DNA from 2 places in the Streptomyces sp. NPDC008086 genome. Region 2 is predicted to be linked to the other one. Evidence: riboswitches for the same ligand, from Rfam matches in the RefSeq annotation. Region 2 holds a riboswitch; the other holds the start of a gene.
The links. A riboswitch is a leader RNA that binds a small molecule or an ion and turns the genes downstream of it on or off. The one in region 2 is predicted to bind S-adenosylmethionine.
Positions count from the first base shown of each region.

Region 1: linked by a shared signal. The riboswitch ahead of ACFZBP_RS27735 (aminotransferase class V-fold PLP-dependent enzyme) and the one ahead of thrC (threonine synthase) in region 2 are both predicted to bind S-adenosylmethionine.

Region 1 is NZ_JBIBIA010000008.1:60,263-71,761, reverse strand. It holds gene ACFZBP_RS27755 (ATP-binding protein) at 1-650, shown strand, start outside; gene ACFZBP_RS27750 (winged helix-turn-helix domain-containing protein) at 647-1,312, shown strand; gene ACFZBP_RS27745 (SLC13 family permease) at 1,390-2,805, shown strand; gene ACFZBP_RS27740 (glycerate kinase) at 2,815-4,041, shown strand; gene ACFZBP_RS27735 (aminotransferase class V-fold PLP-dependent enzyme) at 3,996-5,363, opposite strand; SAM riboswitch class IV at 5,508-5,624, opposite strand; gene trpD (anthranilate phosphoribosyltransferase) at 5,696-6,760, opposite strand; gene ACFZBP_RS27725 (cytochrome bc complex cytochrome b subunit) at 7,015-8,652, opposite strand; gene ACFZBP_RS27720 (ubiquinol-cytochrome c reductase iron-sulfur subunit) at 8,649-9,698, opposite strand; gene ACFZBP_RS27715 (c-type cytochrome) at 9,695-10,507, opposite strand; gene ACFZBP_RS27710 (heme-copper oxidase subunit III) at 10,587-11,207, opposite strand; gene ACFZBP_RS27705 (hypothetical protein) at 11,353-11,499, shown strand, end outside.
Region 2 is NZ_JBIBIA010000006.1:169,019-180,517, reverse strand. It holds gene ACFZBP_RS22205 (Uma2 family endonuclease) at 1-97, shown strand, start outside; gene ACFZBP_RS22200 (hypothetical protein) at 221-796, shown strand; gene ACFZBP_RS22195 (MFS transporter) at 806-2,260, opposite strand; gene ACFZBP_RS22190 (NADH:flavin oxidoreductase) at 2,399-3,526, opposite strand; gene groL (chaperonin GroEL) at 3,868-5,490, opposite strand; gene ACFZBP_RS22180 (cold-shock protein) at 5,850-6,056, opposite strand; gene ACFZBP_RS22175 (MoaD/ThiS family protein) at 6,509-6,784, opposite strand; gene thrC (threonine synthase) at 6,879-8,177, opposite strand; SAM riboswitch class I at 8,196-8,334, opposite strand; gene ACFZBP_RS22165 (glucosyl-3-phosphoglycerate synthase) at 8,470-9,414, shown strand; gene ACFZBP_RS22160 (trehalose-6-phosphate synthase) at 9,510-11,030, shown strand; gene otsB (trehalose-phosphatase) at 11,018-11,499, opposite strand, start outside.

The DNA.
Region 1 (11,499 bases), on a different contig from region 2:
CGGGCCACGAGCTGCGCACCCCGATCACCATCGTGCGCGGGCATCTGGAGGTCATGGGCGACGATCCGGCCGAACGTGACGAGACGATCCGGCTGGTCACCGACGAGCTGGACCGGATGAGCCGCATCGTCGAGGACCTGCTGCTGCTCGCCAAGGCCGAGCGGCCCGACTTCGTCGTCCCCGAACCGGCCCAGGTCGCCGAACTCACCGCCGACGTCTTCGTCAAGGCCCGCACCCTGGGCGACCGCGACTGGCGGCTCGCCGGGGTCGCCGACGTGGAGTCCGAGCTGGACTTCCAGCGCATCACGCAGGCCATGGTGCAGCTCGCGCAGAACGCCGTGCAGCACACCGTGCCGGGCCAGACCATCCGGATCGGCTCCCGGGTCGTCGGACCGTACATCGAGCTGTACGTCGCCGACCGGGGCCCGGGGGTCCAGCCGACCGACGCCGAGATCATCTTCGAACGCTTCCGGCGGGGCACCGCCCGGCGTGGAGCACGTGCCTCCGGCGCCGGACTCGGGCTGGCGATCGTCAAGGCCATCGCCGAAGGGCACCACGGCCGGGTGCGGCTCTCCGAAACCCCCGGCGGCGGCGCCACCTTCACCCTCGTTCTGCACGCATCCCCCGCACCGGAAGGGCAAGACACGTGAACCGCATCCTCATCGTCGAGGACGAGGAGCGCATCGCCTCCTTCGTGGAGAAGGGACTGCGCTCGAACGGATTCACCACGACCGTCGTCACCGACGGCGACGCCGGCTACGAGTACGCCCTGACCGGCGGCTTCGACCTGCTCGTCCTCGACATCAACCTGCCCGGCCGGGACGGCTTCACGATCCTGCGTGAGCTGCGCGAGGCCCGGGTGACGACCCCGGTGATCGTGCTGACCGCGCGGGACTCCGTACGGGACACGGTGGCCGGTCTGGAGGGCGGCGCCGACGACTGGATGACCAAGCCGTTCCGCTTCGAGGAACTGCTCGCCCGGGTGCGCCTCAGGCTGCGTACGGCGGCCAGGGCGCCGGAGGTGACCGTGCTCAGAGCGGGCTCGCTCAGCCTGGACCTGCGCACCCGCCGGGCCCGGGCCGACGAGCGGACCGTCGACCTGACGGCCCGTGAGTTCGTCCTGCTGGAGCTGTTCCTACGGCATCCGGGGCAGGTGCTGTCCCGCGAGCAGATCCTCTCCCACGTGTGGGACTACGACTTCGACCCCGGTTCCAACATCGTGGACGTCTATGTCCGCACGCTGCGCAAGAAGCTCGGCGCGGAGCGGGTGGAGACGGTGCGCGGGATGGGGTACCGACTGCCCGGCGGGTGAAGGCCCTTCGCACCGGGTGAAGTTCCCTTCATGTTCGGCTCATCGACGGCTCACCGCCCGGGTGAACCCTCGATGACGTGACACTGAACCCTCGCGCTCTCACTGCCCTGTCCGTGGCGCTGACGCTGTGCGCGCTGCTGGCCGTCCCCGGGAACTTCGCCGGGCTGGGCGGCGACGCCCGCTTCACCCTCGCGGTGTTCGTCCTGGCGACCTGTGCGTGGATGGGTACGTCGATCGACGACACGTACATCGCGCTGGGCGCCGCGCTGGCCCTGACGGTGACCGGCGTGATCAGCAACGACACCCTGTTCGGCACCCTCGGCGACTCCACGGTGTGGCTGCTGATCTGCGCCTTCGTCCTGGCGGCGGCGGTGACCCGGACGGGACTGGCGGGGCGTGCGGCGGTGTTCCTGGTCAGCGGCGCCCGCACCGTGCGGCAACTGGTGCATCTGACGACGGCGGCCCTGGTCGTCACGGCGTTCGCGGTGCCGGCCACCTCCGGCCGGGCCGCGCTCGCGCTGCCGGTGTTCCTGGCCCTGGCCAAGGTGCTGGCCGACCGCAGGCGACTGGTCGTGATGCTGGCGCTGCTGTTCCCGACCGTGATCCTGCTGTCGGCGGTGGCCACCCTGATCGGCGCCGGCGCGCATCTGATCACCGTGTCGGTGCTGTTCGAGGCGACCGGGGAGCACATCGGCTTCACCGAGTGGCTGTTGCTGGGCCTTCCGCTGGCCTTGACGTCGTCCCACCTCGCCGCCGAGCTGGTGCTGTGGACGACGACCCGCCGCGAGGACCGACGTGGCCCCGTCCACATCACCGCCGAGCAGATCCAGGAGCACAGCGAACAGCCGGTCACCGGCCCCTGGGCGCAGACCGAGAAGCGCTGCGCGCTGCTGCTGGCCACGGTCGTGCTGCTGTGGTGCAGCGAGCCGCTGCACCATCTGTCGCCGGCGATCGTGGCGCTGATCGGCGCGGTCGTCGCCTCCTCGCCCGCCCTCGGCACCGTCAAGCTGAAGGACGCGCTGAAGACCGTCCCCTGGTCGCTGCTGCTGTTCATGGCGGCGACGATGGCGATGGGCGTCGCGCTCGCCGACTCGGGAGCGGCGAAGTGGCTGGTCTCGGGGCTGCCGGCGAACGAGTCCCCGGTCGTGTTCCTGGTGATCGTGGTCGTCGTCAGCACGGCGGCCCACCTGGTCCTGCAGTCCCGCTCCGCCCGCTCGTCGGTCCTGGTGCCGCTGGTGGTGGCTGCCGCCGCGGGCGTCGGCGTCAACCCGGTCGCCGCCGCGCTCGCCTCGACCGCCGCCGCCGGCTTCTGCCACACCCTGCCCGCCTCGGCCAAGCCGGTCACGCTCTTCGCCCAGATCCCCGGCACCCCGACCTACACCCCGCGCGACCTCCTGCGGCTGTCCGCCTTCCTGGCCCCGCTCACCGCCGCGCTCGTCCTGCTCTTCGCCGTGGTGGTCTGGCCGCTGCTCGGCGTCTCCGTCACCCGTTAAGGAGCCCCCATGCTGAACCGTGTCGTCGTAGCCCCCAGCGGCTTCAAGGAGTCCCTGTCCGCGGAGGCCGCCGCCGACGCCATCGCCGCGGGTGTGCGCCGGGTCCTGCCGGAAGCCGAGGTCGACCTCATCCCGCTGGTGGACGGCGGTGAGGGCACGGCCCTCGCCCTGGCCACCGCGACCGGGGGCAGGCTCGTCACCATGCCCGCCACCGGCCCGATCGGAGAGACGGTCGTCTCCCACTTCGCCGTACTCGGGTCCGGGGACACGGCGGTGGTGGAGATGGCGGCGGTCGCCGGCCTGTCCCTCGTCCCGCGCGACCTGCGCGACCCCGGCGCCACCACCACGTTCGGCGTCGGCGAACTGATCCACGCCGCACTCGACATGGGCATGAAGCGGATCCTCGTCGGCTGCGGCGACTCGGGCACCTCGGACGGGGGCGCCGGTGCGCTCCAGGCCCTGGGTGCCCGCCTTCTGGACGGGGACGGCATGGAACTGCCCCTCGGCGGCCGGGAACTGAACCGCCTGCACCGCATCGACCCGTCCGGCCTGGACCACCGCCTGGCACAGGTGGAACTCCTCGTCGCCTGCAACCCGTACAACGTCCTGTGCGGTGAGCGGGGCGTGGCCCGGGTCTTCGGCCCTCAGAAGGGCGCCACCCCGGAAGACGTCGAGGAACTGTCGGCCGGCCTGGAGAACTGGGCCTTCGTCCTCACCCGTGACGTGGCCGCCTCGGACACCGATCTCCGGTACGGCCCGGGAACCGGCGCCTCCGGCGGTCTGGGGGCCGGCCTGGCCGCCCTGGGCGCCCGGCTCCTGCCCCGCTTCGAGGTGCTCCTCGACCACCTCGCCCTGGACGCCCGGCTGGCCCGGGCCGACCTGGTGATCACCGCCGAGGGCGCCCTGGACCACCAGACGCCGCGCGGCAAGGTCCCGGCCGAGGTGGCCCGGCGTGCCAAGCTCTACGACCGCCCGGTCCTGGCCCTGGCGGGCACCCTCGGCGAGGGTGCGCAGGACGTGCCGGGCGTGGACGCCTGCCATGGCATCCTGCCCGCGCCGATGATCCTGGCCGAGGCCATGACCCGGGCGAGCGAGCTGCTCACGGACGCCACCGAGCGCGCCCTGCGGATGATCGTCCTGGGCACCCGGCTACCGCTCATGCTGCCGCCCCAGGCTTCGCCGCCGGAGGCTCACGCGGAGGTGTCCGGCACGCAACGGCCGTCCTCCGTGCGGTAGTTCCACCGGGCGCCGTCCGTCACGAGCTCCTTCACGGCGTTCACGAACCGCTCGACGTGCTCGTCCGGCGTACCGGCCCCGAAGCTCACCCGGATCGCGTTGAGGGACTTCTCGCCGGGGGCCGCCTCCGGGGCACCGCACTCGCCCTGCGTCTGCGGGTCGCTGCCGAGCAGCGTGCGGACCAGCGGGTGGGCGCAGAACAGGCCGTCGCGCACCCCGATGCCGTACTCGGCGGAGAGCGCGGCGGCGAAGTGGGAGCTGTTCCAGCCGTCGACGACGAAGGAGATGACACCGACGCGCGGGGCGTCGTCGCCGAAGAGGGAGAGGATCCGGACCTCGGGGACCTCGGCGAGGCCCGCCCGCACCTTCTCGATCAGGTACTGCTCGCGCGCGACCAGGGTGTCGAAGCCCGCCTCCGTCAGCGCCTTGCAGGCGGAGGCGATGGAGTAGGCGCCGATGACGTTCGGGGAGCCGGCCTCGTGGCGGGCGGCGCTCTCGTGCCACTCGACGTCCACTCCCCCGTCCTCGCGCCGGGTGACCTTGCGGCTGGCGCCGCCGCCCGCGAGGTACGGCTCGGCCTCGCGCAGCCAGTCGGCGCGGCCGGCGAGGACGCCGGAGCCGAACGGGGCGTACAGCTTGTGGCCGGAGAAGGCGACCCAGTCGACGTCGAGGTCCTGGACGCTCACCGCGTGGTGCGGAGCCAGCTGGGCGGCGTCGAGCACGATCCGGGCGCCGTGGGCGTGCGCGGCCGCCGCCAGTTCCCGTACGGGCCACAGCTCACCGGTGACGTTCGAGGCGCCGGTGACGCAGACCAGGGCCGGGCCGTGGGGGTCCCGGTCGGCCAGGGCGCGCTCCAGGGTCTCGACGGCCTGGCGCGGGGTGCGGGGAGCGTTGAGGTAGGTGACCTGCGCGTTCGTCCACGGCAGCAGGGAGGCGTGGTGCTCGGTCTCGAAGACGAAGACCTGGCAGTCGGCCGGCAGGGCGGCGGCGAGCAGGTTCAGGGAGTCGGTGGTGGACCGGGTGAAGACCACCTGGTCGCCGTCCCGGCAGTCGAGGAACTCGGCGACCGTCCTGCGGGCGTTCTCGAACAGGTCGGTGGAGAGCTGCGAGAGGTAACCGGCCCCGCGGTGGACGCTGCCGTAGTAGGGCGCGTAGGCGGCGACGTCGTCCCAGACGCGCTGGAGGGCCGGGGCGCTGGCGGCGTAGTCGAGCGCGGCGTAGGTGACCTCGCCGCCGGTGACGAGCGGGACGGTGACATCACGGCCCAGAACGGGCAGCGGGGTGCAAATGGCCTGGTCGAGGGCAGCGCTGGAGACAGACATGGGGAACTCCCGTGAGAGGCATGCGAGTCGAGGGCATGCGGAAAAGAGAAAAAGGGTGCGCGGAGGCGGGGCTCAGCAGCCCTATCGCATTCGCTTGCTCACGGAAGACTCCCTCGAACGACCAGGACCCCTGGTTTCGAGAGGGGCCCGCGCTTGCCGTAGACCTCGCTGCCTACGGCCTGGTCTTCACCCGGGGCACCCCGCCACGGACGGAGGGTTGCCGGACAGTCGGCCGGGGCCTCATGACTGTCACTCATGACCTGTCGAGAACGTACGCGAAATGATCGTGGTCCCGCAACTCATGTCCGAATCGCGGGACCACAGGCGTATCGTCACGCGTTACTGGCAGCCACCCACCGGTCCAGCGTCCGCTTCGCCGTCCCCGAGTCGATCGACTCCGCCGCCTTCGCCATCCCGGCTCGGATCTGCTCGGTGAGCGGGGCGTCCGTCGGGTTCAGCGCCACCAGTGCGGCGGCCGAGTTGAGCAGTACGGCGTCCCGTACCGGCCCTGTCTCCCCGTTCAGCAGGCGCAGCGCCACGTCGGCGTTGTAGGAGGCGTCGGCGCCGCGCAGCGCCTCCACCGGCACCAGCTCGATACCGACGTCCCGCGGGTCGAAGGCCTCCTCGGTCACCTTGCCGTCGCGGACCACCCACACCTTCGACGTGGCCGTCGTCGTCAGCTCGTCGAGGCCGTCGTCGCCGCGGAACACCAGCGCGGACGAGCCGCGCTCGGCCAGTACGCCGGCGATGAGCCCCGCCATCCGGGTGTCGAAGCAGCCGACGGCGGAGGCGGTGACGCGGGCGGGGTTGGTCAGCGGGCCTAGGAGATTGAACGAGGTCGGGATGCCCAGGTCCCGCCGTACGCCGCCGACGAAGCGCATCGAGGGGTGGAACTTGGCGGCGAAGCAGAAGGTGATGCCGGCCTCGTCCACCACCCGTGCCACACCCTGCGGCGACAGGTCCAGGTTGATGCCGAGCTTCTCCAGCACGTCGGAGGAGCCGCTCGCGGAGGACGACGCGCGGTTGCCGTGCTTGACGACCTTCGCGCCGGCGCCCGCGATGACGATGGCGGACATGGTGGAGATGTTGACCGTCTTGGCCCGGTCGCCGCCCGTACCGACGATGTCGACGGCCGGGCCGGGGATGTCCAGCGGCTGCGCGTGGGCGTACATCGCCTCCACGAGACCGTTGATCTCCTCGACCGTCTCGCCCTTGGCCCGCAGCGCCACCATGAAGCCGGCGATCTGCGCGTCGGAGGCCTCGCCGCTCATGAAGCGGTCCATCGCCCAGGCCGTGTCCGCGGCGCTCAGGTCCTCTCCGGCCAGCAGGGCACTCAGCACGTCGGGCCAGGAACGGCCCGCCGCGGTGTCGCCTCCAGCGGGGGTCACAGCGCTCATAAGCCGCTCCTGGATCAGTTGTGGTGTCCCGCACTACGGGACGCGAGTCTCAACGGGGTCCACCCTATCCAGCCGGGGGTACGGCGAAGGGCCCCGTCCGTACAACGGACGGGGCCCTTCAACCGTGGCGTGGCTAGCAGTACTGGCAGGATCGCGGTCCCCCCGCGCCCCTCCAGGGGCGCGGGGAACTGCGCGACCAGCCACGACGGAGCCGCGGACGACAACGCGCCCAACACGGCGCCACCAGCGGAGCGTCAGTGGTGGCCGTGGCCGCTCGTGATCTCCTTGTACTCCTCGACGGACGGCTTGGGGATCTGGCCGTCCTCACCGAAGTAGGACTTGCTGAGCTTGGCGCGCAGCTTCTCGGAGCCCTTCACCTTGCGCTCGACGCCGTTCTCGTCGACCGTCGGGCCGATCTCGAGCGGCTTGTACTGCTCGTGCGCGGTGAGCGTGTGCAGCGCGTCCTGGCTGAGCGGCTCGTGCACCTCGATGTACTCACCGTGCGGCAGGCGCTTGATGATGCCCGACTCTCGGCCGTGCAGCACCTTGTCCTTGTCCCGGCGCTGCAGGCCGAGGCAGATCCGCTTGGTGATGATGAACGCGAGGACCGGTCCGACGAAGAAGCCGATCCGGACGAACCAGGTGACCGCGTTGATCGACAGGTGGAAGTGGGTGGCCCACAGGTCGTTGCCACCGCCGACCAGACCGATCATGTACACCGTGACCCAGGCGACGCCGAACGCGGTGCGCGTCGGGGCGTTGCGCGGGCGGTCCAGGATGTGGTGCTCGCGCTTGTCGCCGGTGACCCAGGACTCGATGAACGGGTAGACCGCGATCGCGCCCAGGACCAGACCGAAGAGCACCAGCGGGATGAACACGCCCAGGACGAGCGTGTGACCCCAGAAGTTGACCTCCCAGCCCGGCATGTACCGGACCAGGCCCTCGGCGAAGCCCATGTACCAGTCGGGCTGGGCGCCCGTGGACACCTGGTCCGGCCGGTAGGGGCCCATGGCCCAGATCGGGTTGATCTGCGCGATGGCCGCGATGACCGCGATGACACCGAAGACCAGGAAGAAGAAGCCTCCGGCCTTGGCCATGTAGACCGGCAGCAGCGGCATGCCGACGACGTTCTTGTTGTTCTTGCCGGGGCCCGCGAACTGCGTGTGCTTGTGGTAGAAGACCAGGATCAGGTGGCCGACCACCAGACCGAGCATGATGCCCGGCAGCAGCAGGATGTGGATCGAGTAGAACCGGGCCACGAAGTCGACGCCCGGGAACTCGCCGCCGAAGAGGAAGAACGAGATGTACGTGCCGACGATCGGCATGGACAGGATCGCGCCCTCGGTGAAGCGCACACCGGTGCCGGAGAGCAGGTCGTCCGGGAGCGAGTAGCCGGTGAAACCGGTGAACATGCCGAGGACGAACAGCAGGAAGCCGAACAGCCAGTTGATCTCACGCGGCTTACGGAACGCGCCCGTGAAGAACACGCGCATCATGTGCACGAACATGCCCGCGAGGAAGATCAGCGCCGCCCAGTGGTGGATCTGCCGGATCAGCAGACCGCCGCGGACGTCGAAGGAGATGTGCAGCGTCGAGCTGAACGCCTCCGACATGAGCTGTCCCTGCAGCGGGACGTAACTGCCGTGGTACTCCACCTCGTTCATCGACGGGTGGAAGAACAGCGTCAGGTACACACCCGTGAGGATGATGATGATGAAGCTGTAGAGGCAGACCTCACCCAACATGAACGACCAGTGGTCGGGGAAGATCTTGCGCATGTTGGCCTTGGCCAGGGAGTAGATCCCCAGCCGGCCGTCGGCCCAGTCGGCTACGCGCTCGCCGGCCGGCGCCTTCCCGCGAGAGCGGGAGTCGGTGGTCTCTGTAGTGCTCATCCGCGCTCCCAGAATGCAGGACCGACGGGCTCTTCGAAGTCGCCGAGCGCCTCGAGGTAGCCCTCGTCGTTCACGCCGATGCGCAACTGCGGCAGGGCGTGGCCGGCGGGGCCGAAGATCACTCGGGCACCGTCGGAGAGGTCGAAGGTGGACTGGTGACAGGGGCAGAGCACGTGGTGCGTCTGCTGCTCGTACAGGGAGATCGGGCAACCGACGTGGGTGCAGATCTTCGAGTACGCGACGATGCCCTCGTGCGACCACTCGAGCTCGCGCTTGTCCTTGATGTCGTCGGGCTGGAGCCGGACGATCATCAGGGCGGCCTTGGCGATCTCGTTCTGGAAGTCGTGGTCGTGCTCCTCCAGGCCCTCCGGCTTGGCGAAGGTGAGGGAGCCGACCGCGACGTCCGAGGGACGCAGCGGCTCGTCGGTGTTCATGTTGACGAGCAGCTTGCCCTTGGACCACAGGGTGTGGCGGAGCTTGGTCCCGGGCAGCGGGCCGAGGTCACGCAGGAGGACGACGCCGGAGAGCGGGAACAGGGCCAGCGCGCCGAACATCGTGTTGCGGATCAGCTTGCGGCGACCCAGCGCGGACTCCTTGGCGCCCTGCTTGAAGTCGGCCATGACCTTGGCCTTGACCTCGGGCTCCGCCGCGATCGGGTGCCGCTCGTCCGCGACCTCCACGTCGGACATCAGGGTGCGGGCCCAGTGGACCGCGCCCGCGCCGATGCAGAACAGCGCCGTACCGAGGGTCAGACCCAGCGCGAAGTTCAGCGCGTTGAGGTGACCGATCGGGAAGACGAAGACCGACTTGTCGTGCGGGATCGCCACGTACGAGGCGATGAAGCCGACGGTGGCCAGCATCGACACCGTGAACAGCAGGGCGACCGTGCGCTCGGACCGCCTGGCGGCCCGCTCGTCGATGTCCTGGATCCGGTGCTCGTGGGGCGGCAGACCGGGGTCGGCGAACGGGTTCTTCTCGTCCGCTACCGCGACGTGGGCGTCCTGCTCAGCGGGCAGGTTCTCTTCTGGAATGTCTTGGCTACTCATGACTTCTTGGCCTTTGCGGTCCGAGCGGCGACCCAGACGGCGACCGCGATCAGTGCACCGAGCCCGAAGATCCAGGCGAAGAGGCCCTCACTGACCGGCCCGAGGCCGCCCAGCTCCAGACCACCCGGGTTGACCGTCTCGTCGCTGTTGACCGCGTGCAGGTACGCGATGATGTCCTTCTTGTTCTGCTCCGACAGCGTGGTGTCGGGGAACGACGGCATGTTCTGCGGGCCGGTCTGCATGGCCTCGTAGATGTGCTTCGGGTCGACACCCTCGAGGCTCGGGGCGAACTTGCCCTTCGTCAGCGCGCCGCCCTTGCCGGTGAAGTTGTGGCACTGGGCGCAGTTGTTACGGAAGAGCTCGCCGCCCTTGGCGATGTCCGCGCCCTCGGGACCGTACTGCTCCTCGGTCGGGACGGACGGACCGGCACCCAGCGAGGCGATGAACGCCGCGAGCTGGTCGATCTCGGCCTGCGAGTAGATGTTCTTCTTCTTCGGGACCTGGGCGCCCTGGGAGGTGGCGGCCGGCATACGGCCCGTCGAGACCTGGAAGTCGACGGCTGCGGCGCCGACGCCCACCAGGCTCGGACCGTCAGAGGTGCCCTGACCATCGGTTCCGTGGCAGCTGGCGCAGCCGACGGTGTAGAGCTTCTTGCCCTCCTCGATGGTGAGGGACTGGGCGGTTTCCTCGGCCTGCGCCTTGTCCGCGGGAGCGAACACGGCGTACAGCCCCCCCGTGCACGCCAGCGCGAGGAGTAGGACGACGACCGCCGCCAGCGGATGGCGTCGTCGTGCGGAGAGCTTTTTCACGGATTACCCCGGTGTCAGGATCTTCTGCGTCGATGCTTCGGTATGTGCGTTTGTGGAACGCGCGCGGGATCGGGCCCGGCTACTTGATCATGTAGATCGTGGCGAAGAGGCCGATCCAGACGACATCGACGAAGTGCCAGTAGTAGGACACGACGATCGCGGCGGTCGCCTGCTCGTGCGTGAACCTCTTCGCCGCGTAGGTGCGGCCGAGGACCAGCAGGAAGGCGATGAGACCGCCCGTCACGTGCAGGCCGTGGAAACCGGTGGTCAGGTAGAAGACCGAGCCGTACGGGTCGGACGAGAGCGAGAGGCCCTCGTGCTTGACCAGCTCGGTGTACTCGTACACCTGACCGCCGATGAAGATCGCGCCCATGATGAAGGTGACGATGAACCAGCCCCGGAGCTTCTTCACGTCACCGCGCTCGGCGGCGAACACGCCGAGCTGGCAGGTGAGGGAGGAGAGCACCAGGATCGTGGTGTTCGTCGCCGAGAACGGGAAGTTCAGGGCCTCGGCCTTCTCGTGCCAGAAATCGGGCCCCGTCACCGATCGCAGGGTGAAGTACATCGCGAAGAGGGCCGCGAAGAACATCAGCTCGGAACTCAACCAGATGATGGTTCCGACGCTGGTGAGGTTCGGTCGGTTGACCGACGGGTGCGCGTGACCCTTGTCTACTGTCGTTGCTGTCGCCACGACCGACATTATGTCGGTCGCTTATCCCGCCCTCACTCCGGGGGGTGCCGTTCGGAGTGTCTTCCCCGTTCATACCGGTGTTGACGTGGTGTTCAAGGGAGTAGCATCCGGCCCAACGGGCCTGTCCTTACGACGCTGACGTCACGGAGGAACAATGCAGCCGACCGCCACGGTGCTGGTCTACAGCGACGACTCCAACACCCGCGAGCAGGTGCGGTTGGCCACCGGGCGCCGTCCCGCTCCGGACGTGCCTGTGGTGCGGTTCGTGGAGTGCGCGACGCCGACCGCCGTCATCAAGGAG
Region 2 (11,499 bases):
CCAGGCATCGTCCTACCCATGGGGGTCCATCGTCGAGCTGCCCGCCCCCGTCGGCATCACCCTGAACACCGAGGAGCTCAAGGACTACGCCGACTGACGCCCGCACGGACCCACCGGGCCGCGGCCCGGTTGGAGGCAGAGCCTCCCCATGTGCATGCTGAAGGCTGCCCCCAGCACCCGAGCACGCCAGCCGGCCCCCGCAAGCCCCCGGAGCCACCCGATGAACCACGCCCAGCTGACCGCCCTCGGCCGAGCCCTCCGCCTCGTAGGCGAACACGGCGAATCCCTCACCGCCGACACCTCCGACGCCAAACTCCACGAGGTCAAGGCCGACCTCCGCCGCGCCCTCGATCTCCTCGACGAGAGCGTCACCAGCGCCGCCCCGACCACGCGCTGCCCGGAGCACCCGAACGGCCCGGTCGACACCGCCGCTCCCGACCTCTGCCTGCTCTGCGAGACGCGTCGCCGCGCGGCCCGCCGGGCCGAGTTCAACGGCTCCGGCCCGGCCGCTCCCTACGCCCCCGAGCACCCCGTCCCCTCCCGCTACGGAGTCCGGGGCGACCGCCCGCAGCCCCAGCAGCGCTGGCTGCCGGAGCTGTGGAACGGCCAGGAGTGGCAGCTGTGCGGCACCCCGCGCCGCGACCGCCGCGAGGCCGAGCTCTACCTCGCCGCCGCCCGCCGCGGCCCGCGCCCGGCGATGGCCTACCGGCTGGTGCACGAGTTCACCGACTACGAGGTGCTGCGCGTCTGGGGCACCCCGGTGAAGGTCGACATCGAGCCGCTCGGCAACCTGTAGTTCCGCCGGTTACCGCTTGGCCGCCCCCGCCGGTTCGGCCGAGCCCTCCGACCTCACCGGCTCCCCGTCCGCGGCAGCGGCCCCCTGCCGCGGGATGAACGACGCCACCACGAACGCCAGCAGCGCGGCTCCCGCACCCACGGCGAGGACCACCTTGAAGGCGTTCTCGGACGGCAGCGCGTAGCCGCCGAGGTTCGTCGTCATCTGGGCGAGGATCACACCGGCGACCGCACTCGCACTGGACGTGCCGAGCGAGCGCATCAGCGTGTTGAGGCTGTTCGCGGCGGCCGTCTCCGACGCCGGTACGGCGCTCATGATGAGGGCGGGCATCGAGCCGTAGCCGAAGCCGACGCCGGTGCCGATGACGCAGGCCACCAGGATGAAGTGCCAGACCTCGGACATCAGGACGATGTTGAGGCTGTAGCCGAGGGCGATGATCAGGACACCCACCATCAGCGTGACCTTCGGGCCCTTGGTCCGGGAGATCGCGGCTGACACCGGTGCCGTCGCCATCATCACCAGGCCGGACGGCGCCATGCACAGGCCCGCGACCAGCATCGACTTGCCGAGGCCGTAGCCGGTCTGCGCGGGGAGCTGGAGGAGCTGCGGGATGACCAGGCTCATCGCGAACATCGCGAATCCGACGGCGATCGAGGCCAGGTTGGTGACCAGGACCTGGCGGCGGGCCGTGGTCCGCAGGTCGACCAGCGGCTGCCCGGTCCGCAGCTCCCACCAGCCCCATGTCGGCAGGACGAGCGCGGCCGCGGTGAACAGTCCCAGCGTCGTGCCACTGCCCCAGCCCCAGTCGGCGCCCTTGGAGATGGCCAGCAGCAGACACACCAGGCCGACCGCCAGGCCCACGCCGCCGACCAAGTCGAACCGGCCGCCGGTGCGCACCTTCGACTCGGGCACGAACAGCAGCACGCACACCAGCGCCGCGACCCCCATGCCGGCCGACGTCCAGAACAGGACGTGCCAGTTGAAGTAGTCAGCGATCAGCGCGGCGGCGGGCAGACCGAGCGCACCGCCGATACCGAGGGAGGCGCTCATCAGGGCGGTGGCGGAGCCGAGGCGTTCGGCGGGGAGCTCGTCACGCATGATGCTGATGCCGAGCGGGATCACACCGGAGGCCAGGCCCTGGAGCACCCGTCCGACGATCATCGGAACCAGCGAGTCGCTCAGCGCGCAGACCACCGAGCCGGCCACCAGCAGCACGATGCTGACCAGCAGCATCCGCCGCTTGCCGTACATGTCGCCGAGCCGCCCCATCACGGGCGTGGCGACGGCCGCCGCGAGCAGCGTCGCCGTGACCGCCCAGGCCGTGTCCGACGCGGGCGCGTCCAGCAGCCGCGGCAGCTCCGGGACGATCGGGATGACCAGGGTCTGCATCAGCGAGACGACGATCCCGGCGAAGGCCAGCACCGCCACCACGGCATTCGTTCTCGGCGATGGGGGGTGGGACATTTCGGGGCCTCCGTCGGCGTACGGGCGCGAAAGCACGCGTAAGGCACGCGTGATTGACCGAGGCAACCTTAAGTCAGTTGATTGACTTACTCAAGCGAGGCAGGTCACCCCTCACGGGGAGGGATGACCGGACCTACGTCAGCTCAGGGTCTTCAGCGAGGCCGCGTCGTACGGCGCCAGCTCGTCGAAGCGGCCGCCCAGGACCTTCGCCGCCCACTGAGGGTCCTGGAGCAGCGCGCGGCCGACGGCGACGAAGTCGTACTCCTCGGCCTCCAGGCGGTCCAGGAGGTCGTCGAAGCCCTTGACCGTGGACCCCTCGCCCATGAACGCGCCGATGAAGTCGCCGTCGAGGCCGACCGAGCCGACGGTGATCGTGGGCTTGCCGGTGAGCTTCTTCGTCCAGCCGGCCAGGTTGAGGTCGGAGCCGTCGAACTCCGGGATCCAGTAGCGGCGGGTGGAGGCGTGGAAGGCGTCGACGCCGGCCGCGGCGAGCGGGGTGAGGATGGCCTCCAGCTCCTCCGGGGTCTCGGCGAGCCGGGCGTCGTAGGCCTCCTGCTTCCACTGCGAGTAGCGGAAGATGACGGGGAAGTCCGCGGAGACCCGCTCCCGTACGGCGGCCACGATCTCCGCCGCGAACTTCGTACGGGCGACCGGGTCACCGCCGTAGGCGTCGGTGCGGCGGTTGGTGCCCGCCCACAGGAACTGGTCGACGAGGTAGCCGTGGGCGCCGTGCAGCTCGACGCCGTCGAAGCCGATGCGCTCGGCGTCCGCCGCGGCCTGGGCGAAGGCGGCGATGACGTCGTCGAGGTCGCGCTGGGTCATCTCCTTGCCAGTGGGCTCGGTCTCACCGATGCGGATGCCGGACGGGCCGACGGCGGGGGCCTCGGGATACGGCGACTGGCCCTCCTTGCGCACCATGCCGATGTGCCACAGCTGCGGCACGATCGTGCCGCCGGCCGCGTGCACCGCGTCGGCGACCTTCGCCCAGCCGGCCAGCTGCTCCTCCCCGTGGAACCGCGGGACCCGGCTGCTCTGCCCGGCCGAGTCGTGCCCGACGTACGTGCCCTCGGTGACGATCAGGCCCACGCCGGCCGCTGCGCGCCGCGCGTAGTACGACAGCACGTCCTCGCCGGGGACGCCGCCCGGGGAGAACATGCGCGTCATCGGCGCCATCACGATGCGGTTCGGCACGGTCAGGCCATTGATGACGGTCGGCCGAGACAGAATCTGCGCCGCCCGGGAGGCGGCGGGCTGGGTGACGGTCACGTGGAGGGCTCCTTGGAACGGGGTTGCTTATACCGGTCAGTATGTGCACACGCATTGTTGCACCACATTAAGCAACGGCGAGTGTGATGCTGCGCATTCCCAAGGAGGGGGACAGGTTTCGTAGCGACGGCGGCTACACGAGGGCTGGTCGCGCAGTTCCCCGCGCCCCTAAAGGGGCGCTGGCTGCAGTGCCCTTCTTTTAGGGGCGCGGGGAACTGCGCGACCAGCCCCCACCGGCCCGCACCCGCCAAAACACCGAGGGCGGCACCCCCTGTCGCAACAGGAAGTGCCGCCCTCGGCAAGGACGTTGATCAACCGGAGGTCAAAGACCCCGAGGCCGATCAGAAGTCCATGTCACCGCCCGGCATACCGCCACCGGCAGGCGCGGCGGCCTTCTCCGGCTTGTCGGCGATAACAGCCTCGGTGGTGAGGAACAGCGCAGCGATCGACGCGGCGTTCTGCAGCGCGGACCGCGTCACCTTCGCCGGGTCGATGATGCCCTCGGCGACCAGGTCGACGTACTCACCGGTCGCGGCGTTCAGACCGTGACCCGGGGTGAGGTTGCGGACCTTCTCCACCACGACGCCGCCCTCAAGACCGGCGTTCACGGCGATCTGCTTCAGCGGAGCCTCGAGCGCGAGCTTGACCGCGGCGGCACCCGTCGCCTCGTCACCCTCGAGCTCCAGCTTCTCGAAGACACCGGAGGCCTGCAGCAGGGCCACGCCACCACCGGCGACGATGCCCTCCTCGACGGCCGCCTTGGCGTTGCGCACGGCGTCCTCGATGCGGTGCTTGCGCTCCTTGAGCTCGACCTCGGTCGCGGCACCGGCCTTGATGACGGCGACGCCACCGGCGAGCTTCGCCAGGCGCTCCTGGAGCTTCTCGCGGTCGTAGTCCGAGTCGCTGTTCTCGATCTCGGCACGGATCTGGTTCACGCGACCCGCGACCTGGTCCGAGGAGCCCGCACCGTCGACGATGGTGGTCTCGTCCTTGGTGATGACGACCTTGCGGGCCTTGCCCAGGAGGTCCAGGGAGGTGTTCTCGAGCTTGAGACCGACCTCCTCGGAGATGACCTCGCCACCGGTGAGGATGGCGATGTCGTTCAGCATGGCCTTGCGACGGTCACCGAAGCCCGGGGCCTTGACCGCGACGGACTTGAAGGTGCCGCGGATCTTGTTGACGACCAGGGTCGACAGGGCCTCGCCCTCGACGTCCTCGGCGATGATCAGCAGCGGCTTGCCCGACTGCATGACCTTCTCCAGCAGCGGGAGCAGGTCCTTGACCGCGGAGATCTTGGAGTTGGCGATCAGGATGTACGGGTCGTCGAGGACGGCCTCCATACGCTCCATGTCGGTGGCGAAGTACGCCGAGATGTAGCCCTTGTCGAAGCGCATACCCTCGGTGAGCTCCAGCTCCAGACCGAAGGTCTGGGACTCCTCGACGGTGATGACGCCTTCCTTGCCGACCTTGTCCATCGCCTCGGCGATGAGCTCGCCGATCTGGGTGTCGGCGGCGGAGATGGAGGCCGTGGAGGCGATCTGCTCCTTGGTCTCGACATCCTTGGCCTGCTCGAGCAGGGCGGCGGAGACGGCCTCGACGGCACGCTCGATACCACGCTTGAGGGCCATCGGGTTGGCGCCGGCGGCTACGTTGCGCAGACCCTCCTTGACCAGGGCCTGGGCGAGAACGGTCGCGGTGGTCGTACCGTCACCGGCGACGTCGTCCGTCTTCTTGGCGACTTCCTTGACCAGCTCGGCGCCGATCTTCTCGTACGGGTCCTCGAGCTCGATCTCCTTGGCGATGGACACACCATCGTTGGTGATCGTGGGGGCGCCCCACTTCTTCTCGAGGACGACGTTGCGACCCTTGGGGCCGAGCGTCACCTTGACGGCGTCCGCGAGCTGGTTCATGCCGCGCTCGAGGCCGCGCCGCGCCTCCTCGTCGAACGCGATGATCTTGGCCATGTGAAGTGGTCCCTCCAGGACTGGGGGTGATTCCTTCGGACCGCGCCCGCGCCCGCGACGGACGGCTCACATGCCTTGTGGTTCCTTGCCCCACCCGGCCTGCGGGCCTCACCGACCCGGTCCTTCTTTGTCACTCTCACCTTCAGAGTGCTAACGCCAATGATTAGCACTCGCCCCCGGAGAGTGCAAGGCGCCCTCGCGAAGCGAGGGCTCGATGTGGGGTGGCGGTCGGGCGACGGGCGGGCGCAAGCGGCTCTCGGGGATCGCCCCCCTGTGGCTGGGCACGGCGAAGGGCCCGCACCCCGGGAGGTGCGGGCCCTTCGAAGAAGAACGTCGCTGCTGTTAAGTCGACGCGTGCTTCAGCCGGTCGCCAGCCGGACCATGTCCGCCTGCGGCCCCTTCTGACCCTGCGAGATCTCGAAATCGACCCGCTGGCCCTCTTCCAGGGTGCGGTACCCGTCCATCTGGATCGCGCTGTAGTGGACGAAAACATCCGCACCACCGTCGACCGCGATGAAGCCGTACCCCTTCTCCGCGTTGAACCACTTGACGGTGCCCTGAGCCATGCCTAACTCCCCTATTACTGGCCCTTGCACAGATCCACACTTCGCGGATCCGGGTCAGACCTCACCCCCCATCGGTCGGGGGCGTGCGCCGGAACGCGTCGACCGCGGCTGAATGTATCTGCCCAACTGCCGTCTGCAACAGGTCAATCGGACGAGAAATCCGGGCACGACCGGTCGGGAATGTGGGGACAATTCCGCTGACTTCAGGTCAAGTCGGACCCGGCAAACGGAACAAAAGCCGCAAAAAACCCGCACACTTTGGCTACTTCTTGTCGGGCTCGCGGTGGAGATAAAGGGGCGCCGACCCTTGGATCGGCGACGCGTTCCCCAACTGTACCTCGCTCAACCACACAGAATTGCCCCCTCCGCTTCTCTCACGGAGGGGGCAATTCGATGAACTCTCGGTGACCGGGGTTACCGAAGGTAATGATCGGTCATTCGGTCAGCCTCGATCAGCCACCGGCGACGGCCGGGATGATGGAAACGCCCGCACCGTCCGGCGTCGCCGTCTCCAGCCCCTGCTCGAAACGGACGTCGTCGTCATTGACGTAGACATTCACGAACCGACGCAGCTTGCCCTGGTCGTCCAGCACCCGGGCGGCGATCCCGGTGTGGTTCTTCTCCAGTTCGGCGATGACCTCGCCGAGGGTGCCGCCCTCGGCTGTCACTTCGGCCTGGCCACCCGTGTAGGTACGCAGGATGGTGGGGATGCGGACGTTGACGCTCACGTATGACCTCCGGTCGGGTAGTCGCCCCTAGGGGCGCGGGGAACTGCGCGACCGGCCCCCACGGCCCGCAGACGAAAATCCATGGGACAGGCCCCTAGACGAGACCAGCCTCGCGGAACGAATCAAGGTTGGGACGAATGGTCGCAGTAAGCCCCGTACCGGCCACCGCGTCCAGCGTCTTGAGTCCGTCGCCGGTGTTCAGCACGACAGTCGTCAGGGTCGGGTCGAGCAGTCCGTTCTCGATCAGCTTCCGCGTCACGCCCACGGTCACACCACCGGCGGTCTCGGCGAAGATCCCCTCGGTCCGCGCAAGCACCTTGATCGCGTCGACGACCTGCTCGTCCGTCACGTCCTCCACCGCACCCCCGGTACGACGGGCGATGTCCAGCACGTACGGCCCGTCCGCCGGGTTGCCGATCGCCAGCGACTTGGCGATGGTGTTCGGCTTCTGCGGCCGTACGACGTCGTGCCCCGCCTTGAAGGCCACCGACACCGGCGAGCACCCCTCGGCCTGCGCACCGAAGATCTTGTATGGCTTGTCCTCGACGAGCCCGAGCTTGATCAGCTCCTGCAGCCCCTTGTCGATCTTCGTGAGCTGCGAGCCGGAGGCGATCGGGACGACCAGCTGGTCCGGGAGCTGCCAGCCGAGCTGCTCGCAGATCTCGTACGCGAGCGTCTTGGAGCCCTCGGCGTAGTACGGCCGCAGGTTGACGTTGACGAAGCCCCAGCCCTCACCGGCCGGGTCGCCGATCAGCTCGGAGCAGAATCGGTTCACGTCGTCGTAGTTGCCCTCGATGCCGACGAGCTCGCCGCCGTAGATCGCGGCCATGACGACCTTGCCCTGCTCCAGGTCGTGCGGGATGAAGACGCAGGAACGGAAGCCGGCCCGGGCGGCCGCGGCACCCACCGCGCCGGCGAGGTTGCCGGTGGAGGAGCAGGAGAGGGTGGTGAAGCCGAAGGCGCGGGCCGCCTCCAGGGCCTGGGCGACGACGCGGTCCTTGAAGGAGTGCGTGGGGTTGCCGGAGTCGTCCTTGATGAACAGCTTGCCGGCGTCCACGCCCAGCTCACGGGCGAGGTTGTCGGCCTTGACGAGCTGGGTCCAGCCGGGGTTGATGTTCGGCTTGGTAGCCACGTCGGCCGGGACGGGAAGGAGGGGCGCGTAGCGCCAGATGTTCGCGGGGCCCGCTTCGATCCGCTTGCGGAGCTCCTCGGTGTCGTAGGCCGAGAAGTCGTAGGCGATCTCCAGCGGGCCGAAACACTCCTCGCAGGCGAAGACCGGCCCGAGGGGCACCCGGTGACCGCACTCGCGACAGGAGAGCGCGGCGGCGGGGCCGAGGTCTACCGTGGAAGCGGTGGTGGAGTCGGTGGTGCTTGCAACAGTCTGCGCAGCCATGTGAGGCGAGGCCCTTTCTCCTCATCTTCCTCACGACGCATCTCGCCGTGAGACGGATTTGGCACCTTCCCTAGCCGGGAGCCTCGCGTGAACGAGACCGGCTGGAGGGTTGCCGGGGCTTCATCGGGCCGTATCCCTCTGCCCCTCTGGATGAGCGGTATGAAGTTGTGGTCGGCGGCCAACCAGGACATGCGATGGTCACCCGCGTTGTTCAAGACTGTAACCGACAACCTGGACAGTTGAGATAGTCGTCCGAACCGCGAGATGGATCACACGCGAAGGAGCCGCTTACGTGCTGGAAGAAGTCGAGCGCTGGCTGAGCACCCGCTCCTGGTCCGCGAGCGATCGCCCGCTCCACCAGATCCTGGCCGCCAAACAGCGTACGGGCCGGTCGGTCTCCGTCGTCCTGCCCGCGCTCGACGAGGAGGAGACCGTCGGCGACATCGTCGCGGTCATCCGTCACGACCTCATGCGGCAGGTGCCGCTGGTCGACGAGATCGTCGTCGTCGACTCGGGCTCCACCGACCGCACCTCCGAGGTCGCCGCGGCGGCGGGCGCGACCGTGGTGCACCGGGACGCGATCCTCCCGCGCGTCCCGGCCGTGCCCGGCAAGGGCGAGGTGCTGTGGCGCTCGCTGCTCGTCACGACCGGGGACATTGTCTGCTTCATCGACGCCGACCTGAAGGACTTCTCCTCCGACTTCGTCTCCGGCATCGTCGGCCCGCTGCTCACCGACCCCGAGATCGACCTGGTCAAGGGCATGTACGACCGTCCCCTGGGCGGTGCGGCGGGCCAGGGCGGCCGGGTCACCGAACTGATGGCCCGCCCGCTGCTGAACATGCACTGGCCGCAGCTGGCCGGCTTCGTGCAGCCGCTCGGCGGCGAGTACGCGGCCCGCAGGTCGCTGCTGGAACAACTGCCGTTCCCCGTCGGATACGGCGTGGAGCTGGGCATGCTGGTCGACGCCCTGCACCTGGTGGGCCTCGACGCGCTGGCCCAGGTGGACGTGGGCGTGCGCAAGCACCGCCATCAGGACGGCCAGGCCCTCGGCCGGATGTCCGCGGCGATCTATCGCACGGCCCAGCTGAGGCTGGCCCGGGGCCATCTGGTCCGCCCGTCCCTCACCCAGTTCGAGCGGGGCGAGGACGGTTTCGAGCCGCGTACGTACTCCGTGGACACGGAGGAGCGGCCGCCGATGGTGGAGATCGCGGAGTACGCGACGAGGAAGGTCGCGTGAACGACGGACACCCGCCGTATACGGGCCGGACGATGATGCGCCACTGAGCTGAACCGCACGTTTGAGCGTTTCCGAGCCGGGCTAGGTTGACGCGTATGGCTTCCACGCAGGGTGCTGCCGAACAGGGTGCTGCCAAGGTGCTGGTCGCGTCGAACCGCGGCCCGGTCTCGTACGAGGTGCAGGGCGACGGCTCGCTGCGCTCCAAGCGGGGCGGCGGAGGTGTCGTCTCCGGACTGTCGGCGATCGGGCCGGACGCGGGCGCCCTGTGGGTGTGCTCGGCGTTGTCCGACGGCGACCGGGAGGCGGTGCGGCGCGGGGTCGGCGAGGAGGGCGTGCGCATGCTGCCCATCCCGGCCGACGTGCACGCCGACGCGTACAACGGCATCGCGAACTCGGTCCTCTGGTTCGTCCACCACATGCTGTACCAGACGCCGCTGGAGCCGGTCTTCGACGCGGAGTTCCGGCGCCAGTGGGCGGCGTACGAGACCTACAACCGGGCGTTCGCGGAGGAACTGGCGCGGCAGGCGGCGCCGGGCGCGGCGGTGCTGGTGCAGGACTACCACCTGTGCCTGGTGCCGGGGATGCTGCGCGAGCTGCGCCCGGACGTGCGGATCGGCCACTTCTCGCACACGCCGTGGGCGCCGGCGGAGTACTTCCGGATGCTGCCGGACGACATCCGGTCCCAGCTGGTGTGGGGGATGCTCGGCGCGGACCGGCTGGCGTTCCTGACCTGGCGGTGGGCGTCCGGCTTCATGGCTTGCGCGAACGAGATCGACGCCGAGCGGATCCAGGTGTACTCGCCCGTGCCGAGCGAGCCGAAGCACATCGAGCACACCCCGACGGGCGCGCCGCCGCTGAGCACCACCTGGATCGGGGTGCACGGGCTCGGGGCCGACGCCGAGTTCCTGCGCGAGCGCTCCCGCCGGCCGGACGTCGAGGAGCGGATGACGGCACTGCGGCACGAGATCGGCACGGCACCGGACGGCTCCGCCCGCCGGACGATCGTCCGCGTCGACCGCACCGAGCTGTCCAAGAACATCGTGCGCGGCCTGCTGTCCTACCGGCAACTGCTCGACGACCACCCCGAGTGGCGGGAGCGGGTGGTGCACGTGGCCTTCGCCTACCCGTCGCGACAGGACCTGGCGGTGTACCGGGACTACACGGCGGAGGTCCAGCGGCTGGCGGACGAGATCAACTCCGCTTACGGGACCCCGACCTGGACCCCGGTCGTCCTCCACGTCAAGGACGACTTCGCCCGGTCGCTCGCCGCGTACCGGCTGGCCGACGTGGCCCTGGTCAACCCCGTCCGGGACGGCATGAACCTGGTCGCCAAGGAAGTACCCGTCGTCTCCGACGAGGGCTGCGCGCTGGTGCTCTCCCGGGAGGCCGGTGCCTACGAGGAGCTGCGCGACGACGCGATCACCGTGAACCCGTACGACGTGATCGACACGGCGCGGGCGCTGCACGAGGCGTTGTCCATGAGGCCGGAGGAGCGGGCGGAGCGGTCGAAACGGCTGGCCGCGGCTGCGACGGCGCTGCCGCCGGCTCGGTGGTTCCTGGACCAGTTGGACGCGCTCACGGATGAAGCGGCCGGGGAGTCCGGTCAGCCCGCCTGATCGGCGATGGCCGCCAGCAGGCGTACGACCCCCTGCGGGCCGTCGACCACGACGTCCGCCTTCTCCGACAACTCCGTGACCTCCTCGCTGCCGCTGCAGACCAGGAGGCCGGGGGTGCCGTCGGAACGGAGTTCCTCGACGGCGGCGTACGCGGGGAGGTCGCCGAGGTCGTCGCCGGCGTAGAGGACGGACTCGGCGCCGAGGTCGCGGGCGTAGTCCAGGAGGGCCACGCCCTTGTCCATGCCGGGTGGGCGCAGTTCGAGGACCATACGGCCCGGTTCGACGATGAGGCCGTTGCGGGTGGCGAGGTCGGTCAGGGGGGCGCGGAGGGTGTCGAAGGTGCCCTGGGGGTCGGGGGCGCGGCGGGTGTGTACGGCGAGGGCGTGTCCCTTGTCCTCGGTCCAGGTGCCGGTGGTGCCGATGCCGTCGAGGACGCCCGGCAGTTCGGCGCGGACGGCCGCGATGCCGG